2 regions of the Xanthomonas albilineans genome follow, and region 1 is predicted to be linked to the other one. Evidence: predicted binding sites of a transcription regulator. Region 1 holds the regulator's gene; the other holds the start of a gene.

Region 1 (4,345 bases):
CCTGATCGGCCCCACCGGCGCCGGCAAGACCACGACCATCGCCAAGCTGGCCTCTCTCTTCCTGGAGCGCAATGCCGCCCGCGACGTGGCTCTGGTCACGACCGACACCGTCCGCGTCGGTGGCCGCGAACAACTGCACAGCTATGGCCGACAGCTCGGGATCGCCGTCCACGAAGCCGACAGCGATGCCTCGCTACAGCAGCTGCTGCAGCGTCTGGCCGACTACAAATTGGTGCTGATCGACACCGCCGGCATGGGCCAGCGCGACCGTGCGCTGGCCGCGCAACTGCACTGGTTGCGCGCCTCGCGAGTCGTCCGCTCGTTGCTCGTGCTTCCCACCAACGCCCATTTTTCCGACCTGGACGAAGTCGTACGCCGGTTCGCCAGCGCCGATCCACAGGGCGTCATCCTGACCAAGCTGGACGAAACCGGACGGTTTGGCAGCGCCTTGTCGGTGGTCGTGGACCACCGCCTTCCCATCACCTGGGTGACCGATGGACAGCGTGTGCCGGACGACCTGCACCGCGCCAACGCCGCCAGCCTGGTATTGCGCCTTGAAGATTTGCGGCGCGCTGCCGATAAGCCCTGTACTCCGGAGCAGAACCATGCCGTCGCGTGATTACGCCAATCTGACCAACGCGTTTCCCCTATCGGCGACGCGCAACGAACCGCTGGGTCCGGTGCGCACGATCGCTGTGACCGGTGGCAAGGGTGGCGTCGGCAAGACCAACATCTCGGTCAATCTGTCGATGGCGCTGGCCGATATGGGCAAGCGCACCCTGCTCCTGGACGCCGACCTCGGTCTGGCCAACGTCGATGTACTGCTGGGCTTGACGCCTAGATTCACGGTGGCCGATCTGGTCGCTGGGCGTTGCACGCTGGAAGAAGCCCTGATCGACATGCCCAACGGGCTGATGGTGGTGCCCGCAGCCTCCGGCCGCCGTTACATGGCCGAACTGCCCCCCGCTCAACACGTCGGCCTGGTCAATGTGTTCTCCGAGTTGCAGCGCGATCTGGATATCATGGTGATCGACACCGCCGCCGGCATCACCGACAGCGTGCTGACCTTCTGCCAGGCCGCGCAGGACGCAGTCGTCGTGGTCTGCGACGAGCCGGCCTCGATCACCGACGCCTACGCCCTGATCAAAGTGCTCGCGCGCGAACGCGGCATGGATCGGCTGCAGATCGTCGCGAACATGGTCCGCGACATCAACGAAGGCCGCCTGTTATACGAAAAACTCAGCCGGGTCTGCGAGAAGTTCCTCGGCGACGTGTCGCTGAACTACCTCGGTTGCGTGCCGCAGGACGACTGGCTGCGACTGGCGGTGCAACGCCAGCAGCCCGTGGTCAAAGCCTACCCGTCCAGCCCCTCGGCCCAGGCGATCGCCGATATCGCCCGGCGCACTTCACGTTGGCAGGCACCGACTGTCCCACGCGGAAACGTCGAGTTCTTCGTCGAACGCATCATCCAACGTGGAGTAGCCGCATGAACGCCGCAGCCCACTACCGCGCCGTGCAGCGCAACAGTTCCAATGACTACATCGCGCAACACTCGGACCTGGTGCGGCGCATCGCCCATCACCTGGCAGCAAGGCTGCCGGCCAGCGTCGAGATCGACGACCTGATCCAGGCCGGGATGATCGGCCTGATCGAAGCCTCGCGCAGCTACGATGCCGACCAGGGCGCCTCGTTCGAAACCTACGCCTCGATCCGCATCCGCGGCTCGATGATCGACGAAATCCGCCGTGGCGATTGGGTGCCGCGCTCGGTGCACCGACGCGCGCGTGACGCGGCCTCGGCGATCCGCAAGATTGAACAAAACACCGGTCGCGCCGCCGCCGCCAACGAAGTGGCCGCAGCGATGGAAATGCCGCTCCCCGAATACATGCGGTTGATGGAAGATGCCGCACGCGGACAAGTACTGAGCCTGGAATCGCGCATCGAGGACCATGGGGAACTGGACACCATCGCCAAGGGCGGTCCCAATCCGCAGCAGATGCTCGAGCGCAGCGAATTCGGCCGCGAACTTGGCAAAGCGATCGCGCAACTACCCGAGCGCGAACAATTAGTGTTGTCGCTGTACTACGAGCAGGAATTGAATCTCAAGGAAATTGGCGCGGTCCTCGGAGTCAGCGAGTCGCGCGTGTGCCAGATCCACGGTCAGGCCACGGTACGGTTGCGCGGACGCCTGAAGGCATTCGAAGCCGCCGACGCAGGTCTGGAAGACGAAGAATAAGAACCTAGGGAGTTAGCGGTGAACAAAAACATGCGGATTTTGATCGTGGACGATTTTTCGACGATGCGACGTATCGTCAAAAATCTGCTTGGCGATCTTGGCTTCACCAACACCGCCGAAGCAGAAGACGGCAACAGCGCGCTAGCCGCATTGCGCTCGGCGCCGTTCGAATTCGTGGTCACCGACTGGAACATGCCCGGCATGACCGGCATCGATTTGCTGCGCAACATTCGCGGCGACGACAAGCTCAAGCATCTACCCGTGCTGATGGTCACTGCCGAGGCCAAGCGCGAGCAGATCATCGAAGCGGCACAGTGCGGCGTGAACGGCTACATCATCAAACCGTTCACCGCGCAGACGCTGGAAGAGAAGTTGGGCAAGATCTTCGAGCGCCTGGGAGCAACCGCCTGATGGAAGTCACTGCTGAACGCACTGCTCTGATCGAACGCCTGCAAGGTGCGCTGGACGCACTGGAAAGCGGTGACGAAGCCGGCTGGCGCCGGGAGATCGACACCCTCGCCGCCTGGCGCACACGCCCGATGATGCAGGGCCTGAGCCGACTTGCGCGCGACCTGGGCCAGGCACTGGGCGAACTGCCGGTGGCGCCCAGCGACGCTGGCGAACTGGATGACGCCTGTTCGCGGCTGGACCACGTGGTGGCAATGACCGAACAAGCCAGTCACCGTACCTTGGATTTGGCCGAGGAATGCCGTGCGCTCGCCGAACAATTGCGTGCCGGCGGCCTGAGTGGCGACCAGAGCGAGATCCTGGACAAGATCCGCCACAACCTCACCGAAATGGCTCTGGCGCAGAGCTTCCAGGACCTGACCGGACAGATCATCCGCCGCGTCGCAGGAATTGTGCGCCGTGTGCACGAAGGGTTCGGCGCGCTGGGATTACCGCCGAAGGAAGAACGCAAAGCCGATGGCGGCTTGGCCGGCCCAGCCCTACCTGGCCTGGACCGTCACGGCGTGTCGCAAAACGACGCCGACGACCTGCTGTCCGGATTGGGGTTGTAATCGCATGAGCGCCGTATCAGACGACATCGCTGCCGACTTCATCATCGAGGCCCAGGAGATCCTGGACCGCCTAGGCGAACAGTTGGTGTCGCTGGAACAGGCGCCTGATGACAGCAACCAGCTCAACGCCGTGTTCCGGGGCTTCCACACCCTCAAGGGCGGTGCCGGCTTCCTATCGATCAACGCCATGGTCGAGTTGTGCCATGCCGCCGAAGAGACCCTGGGCATGGCCCGTGCCGGTCAGGCTACGCTGGAAGCCCGTCACTTCGACGCCGCGCAGCAATCGCTGGACTACCTGCAATCGATGCTGGATGCGTTCAGCAGCGGCGAAGAGCCGCCACGCGCGCCGGCACAATTGATCGCGCAATTCGCCGCAGGTGGCGAGGAAACCGCGATGCCATCCACTTCTGCAACAGCCGGTAAAAGCAGCATGCCCGCTGGAGGAGCTGGCGCCGATTCGGACCTGATCAGCGACGACGAATTCGAAGCACTACTCGACAACCTGCACGGCGGTGCCGCGCCCGCGGCCAAACCGCAACTTACCGCATCACCAAGTCCAAAACCCAACGCACCGGCATCCAAGCCAAGCGTGGCTGCAAAGACGAGCGAACCCGAACAAACCGTGCGCGTGGACACCAAACGCCTGGACGCCATCGTCAACATGATCGGTGAACTGGTGCTATCGCGCAATCGACTCAAGACACTGCGTGCGCGCCTGCACGACGAAGAGCTTGATCGTGCAGTCAGCACGCTGGACATCGCCACCGCCCGGCTGCAATCGGCGGTAATGCGGACACGCATGCAACCGGTCGGCAAGGTGTTCTCGCGCTTCCCGAAGGTCGCGCGCGACGTTGCCCGTTCTTTGCAGAAAGAAGTGGAATTGGAACTGATTGGTGCCGACACCGAGCTGGACCGCAATCTGGTCGAGGCACTGGCCGATCCTCTGGTCCATTTGGTGCGCAACGCGATCGACCACGGCATCGAGGCGCCAGCGCTACGCGAAGCCACCGGCAAGCCGCGTGGCGGCAATGTGCGCCTGTCTGCACAACAAGAAGGCGACTACGTCAGCATCGAAGTGCAAGACGACGGT
Region 2 (4,345 bases), 1.6 Mb from region 1:
ACATGCACCTTGCCGATGATCGGCGCCATATGGTGCTCGCAGTGGCTTTCGTAATCGATGTCGCGCAGCACGATCAGTTCATCGTAGCCAGCCACCTCTTCGAAAGTGCGCAACATATACTCGCGCGGATCCTCGCGGTAACCGCTGAACCAATCGCCGTAGGCCTCGACGACCCGCCGCGGAGTATCCAGTAAGCCTTCGCGGGTCGGGTCGTCGCCGGACCAGCGCAGCAGGGTACGCACCGCCTCTTCGGCCTGGGCCTGGGTCACGCAAGGGACAGGAGTGTGCTTGGAATCGGCCATCGGATGAAGAAACGCCGGTGAGAGGGGCTGCATGGTACCCGAGTCGCCGGGAAGACGCCGTTGCGGGGTGCACGCAAGCCGGCTGCGCGGTGACGCAGCCGATAGAAACGCGCGACGGCTCAGCCGCGCACATCCGGCATTGGCGGATACCGGCGTTGCTGCAACGCAGTCGCGTCGTCGAGCCAGTTGGCGCCCTTGTTGCTCAGGAAGCGCGCGTACACCACCAACGACACTGCGATCACCGCCGTGGCATACCAGACAAAGGTCGTCACATGGTCGGTCTTCAGCGAGGCTTGGTAGAGCAGCGGCGCGGTGCCGCCGAAGACCGAATTGGCCAAGGCATATCCCAGGCCGACACCGAGCGCGCGGATATGGGTGGGGAACAATTCGGCTTTCACCACCGCGTTGATTGAGGTGTAACCGGTGAGAATGACGAAACTCACAGCGAGGATCGCGAATGCGCCCAGCCAATCGTGCTGTTTCGGCAGTTCCAGCACGAGGAACCAGGTGTAAAGCACCCCGCCGATACCGAAGAACACCAACAGGCTCTTGCGCCCGACCAGATCCGATAGCCAACCGCCGATCGGTTGCATCAGCATCAGCACGGTCAACGCCACCAAATTGATGATCGTCCCGGCCATCACATCGTCGCCGGCGAACGCGCTCTGGATCATTTTCGGCCCGATGACCGAATACGTGTAGAAGGCGACCGTACCGCCCGCGGTCACCAGAAAACACACCAGCAGCGGTCGCCATTGATGCACGAACAACTCGTGCAACGCGCCGGCCGCGTGCGCACCACCCTTGCGCGCCTCGGCGATGGAGTCCGAACCCAACGACTCGTCCATACTCCGGCGCAACCAGAACACCACCAACGCACCGACACCCCCCAGGGCGAAGGCCACACGCCACCCCCACGCCGACATCTGCACGGGATCGAACACCTGCAACAGCACCAGCAGCACGGCCTGCGCGAGTACGTGGCCGCCAACCAGCGTCACGTAATGGAATGAGGACAGGAAGCCGCGTCGCCCCGGAATCGCCGCCTCCGACAGATACGTGGCACTGGTGCCGTACTCGCCACCGGTCGCGAAGCCTTGCACCAGACGTGCCAACAGCAGCAGCGCCGGCGCGGCGAAGCCGATGCTGGACATCGTCGGTGTGACCGCGATCAGGAACGCGCAAGCGGCCATCAGCGACACCGAGAGAATCAGCGCCAGGCGCCGGCCATAGCGATCGGCGACGCGACCGAAGTACCACGCGCCCAGGGGCCGCATCACGAAAGTGACCGCAAAGATCGCCCAAACATACAGCGTGGCGTTCTTGTCCTGCTTGGAAAAGAACTGGGACTCGAAGTAGCTGGCAAATACCGAGTAGACATAGACGTCGTACCACTCCACCAGATTGCCGGCCGAGCCCTTGAGCGTGTTGGACACCGAGCGACGGAGGCTGCCGGGCACAGCGATATGGGCAACGGAAGGTGAAGATGCGTGCATGCGATGGATCCTGTTATGAGGAACGCCAGCAAAGTATGACAAGCGCGAATTGGTTCATTAATGTGATCTTCATCACGTGAACTTACGCCCTGACCTCGATCATAGCCTTGTCATGCGCTAACGACGCACTTCAGTTCACCGGCAACACGCCGCTACCCATGTGCTAACCCGGCACAGCGCAATCGTGCGACCGTCGGCAACCCGTTCCTCCGCACCATGCCCGTTATCTCCGCTTCCCACTCCACGTCGGCGAACTCGACCTCCATGCACGTCTTCTCGAATCTGCGTATCGGCCAACGCATGGCCCTGGGCTTCCTCTCGATCATCGTGCTGATGGTTCTGCTCACTGTCGTCGGCATCGAGCGCGTCCATAGCATCGACCAGCGCCTGACCGCCATCAACGCGGTCAATAGTGTCAAGCAGCGCTACGCGATCAATTTCCGCGGCAGCGTCCACGATCGCGCGATCGCACTGCGCGACGTGGTGCTGCTGGACGATCCGGCCAGCCGTCAAACCACCGAGGACTTGATCGACAAACTGGCCGCCGATTATGCGCGCTCGGCGCAGCCGCTCGACGCTCAACTGGCGGCCTCCAACGATCCCAAAGAACAGGCGATCCTGCAACGGATCAAGGCGGTCGAGCAGCGCACCATGCCGCTGATCGTGCAGGTGCGCAGCCTGCGCGACAGCGGCGACAAGGACCAGGCGAAAGCGCAGCTGTTGCAGCAGGCGCGTCCGGCCTTCGTCGACTGGTTAGCCAGCATCAACGCCTTCATCGACCTACAGGAAGCCAAGAACCGCCAGGCCGCCAAGGAAGCAATGGCCACCGCGCGCGGTTTCGCCGTGCTGATGGTCGGCTGCACCGTGCTGGCCTTGTTGCTTGGCTCCGGCATCGCCTTTCTGCTCACCCGCCGGGTGGTACTGCCACTGCGGCAGTCGCTGCGACTGGCCGAACGCATCGGCGCCGGCGACCTGAGCAGTCCCGACACATCCACCAGCAACGACGAATCCGGACAATTGCTACGGGCGATGCAGCAAATGCAGCGGCGCCTGCACGAGGTCATCTCGGCGCAACGCGAAATGGCCACGCGACACGATGCCGGCGCGATCAGCTACCGCATGGATGCGCAACGCTTCCCCGGCGAATACGGGCAGATGGTCGCCGACACCAACGCCCTGGTCGATGCCCATGTGCAGACACAGTTGCGTATCACCGAGGTCATGGGCCGCTACGCTGTCGGCGACCTGCGCCAGGAGATTGCGGACTACCCCGGCGAGAAGGCGGCGATCACCGCCACGATGCGCCAGGTCAAACAAAACCTGCATGCGATCAACGTGCAAATCCAGACGCTGGCCGAAGCCGCCTGCGCCGGCGACTTCGCCCACCGTGGGCAGCCGGAGAAATTCGAACATGCCTTCCGTACCATGGTCGAGAATCTCAACACGATGATGGCGACGGCCGATGCCAACCTGGGCAAGTTCTCGACACTGTTGCGCGGCATCTCCGAGGGCGACCTCACCGTGCGCATGTCCGGCAACTTCCACGGCGTGTTCGCCACGATGCGCGACGACGCCAACAGCACCGTGCACCGCCTCACCGACATCGTCGCCCACATCCAACGCACCACCAACAATATCGGCTTCGCCGCCGAGGATATCGCCAGCGGCAATCAGGAGCTGGCCCAGCGCAGCGAACAGCAAGCATCCAACCTGGAAGAAACCGCCGCCGCAATGGAGGAGCTAACCTCCACGGTGAAGCAGAATGCCGAACACGCCCAGCGTGCCAACCAGCTGGCGCTGGGCGCGGCCAGCGTGGCGACGGACGGACGCAACGTGGTGAGTCAGGCGGTGGAAACCATGAGCGGCATCGAGGCAGCGTCCAAACGCATCGCCGCCATCATCTCGGTCATCGATGGAATCGCCTTCCAGACCAATATCCTGGCGCTCAACGCCGCGGTGGAAGCGGCGCGCGCTGGCGAGCAAGGCAAGGGTTTCGCGGTGGTCGCCGCGGAAGTCGGCACCCTCGCTCACCGCGCATCCAGCGCCGCGAAGGAAATCAAGACCCTGATCGACGACTCGGTACAGCGTGTGAGCCATGGCGCCGCGCTGGTCCACAAGGCCGGCACCACCATGGACCAGTTGGTCACCAGCGTGCAGCATGTCACCGACATCATGGGCCACATCTCGGCTGCCTCACGCGAGCAAGCACAGGGCATCGAGCAGGTGAACCAAACCATCGCCAAGATGGACGAAACCACCCAAAAGGACGTGGCCCTGGTAGAAGAGGCCAGCACCGCAGCGCGCTCGCTGGAGGAACAATCGGCGCAACTCACCCAGGCGGTGGAAGTGTTCAAGGTCGGCGCCTACGTCTGAGTGCAGCCGGCGTTGCCGCCTGGCCTCGGCGGCAACGGGTGAACGCAAGGTGTCGGCCGGTGAGCGCCGGCGCCCGCCTAGCCACGGCATACGCCCACGTACAGGTTAGGATGGCGCCCTCCCACGTTCACCCCTTGCGCAGACTCCCGTGAAGGCCCGCACCTCCGACGCAGC

The links. The regulator FliA, encoded in region 1, starts transcription of late flagellar genes. The targets are predictions, from matches to a motif close to TAAAGTTTNNCNNNCNNNGGCCGATAA.
Region 2: a site for FliA is predicted at 1,928-1,954, ahead of XaFJ1_RS15380 (methyl-accepting chemotaxis protein). Genes of this name have one in related genera too.

Annotation. Positions count from the first base shown of each region.
Region 1 is NZ_CP046570.1:1,551,984-1,556,328, reverse strand. It holds gene flhF (flagellar biosynthesis GTPase FlhF) at 1-619, shown strand, start outside; gene XaFJ1_RS06560 (P-loop NTPase) at 606-1,490, shown strand; gene XaFJ1_RS06555 (RNA polymerase sigma factor FliA) at 1,487-2,236, shown strand; gene cheY (chemotaxis response regulator CheY) at 2,255-2,647, shown strand; gene XaFJ1_RS06545 (protein phosphatase CheZ) at 2,647-3,255, shown strand; gene XaFJ1_RS06540 (chemotaxis protein CheA) at 3,260-4,345, shown strand, end outside.
Region 2 is NZ_CP046570.1:3,665,730-3,670,074, forward strand. It holds gene folE (GTP cyclohydrolase I FolE) at 1-302, opposite strand, end outside; gene XaFJ1_RS15375 (MFS transporter) at 422-1,798, opposite strand; gene XaFJ1_RS15380 (methyl-accepting chemotaxis protein) at 2,063-4,171, shown strand.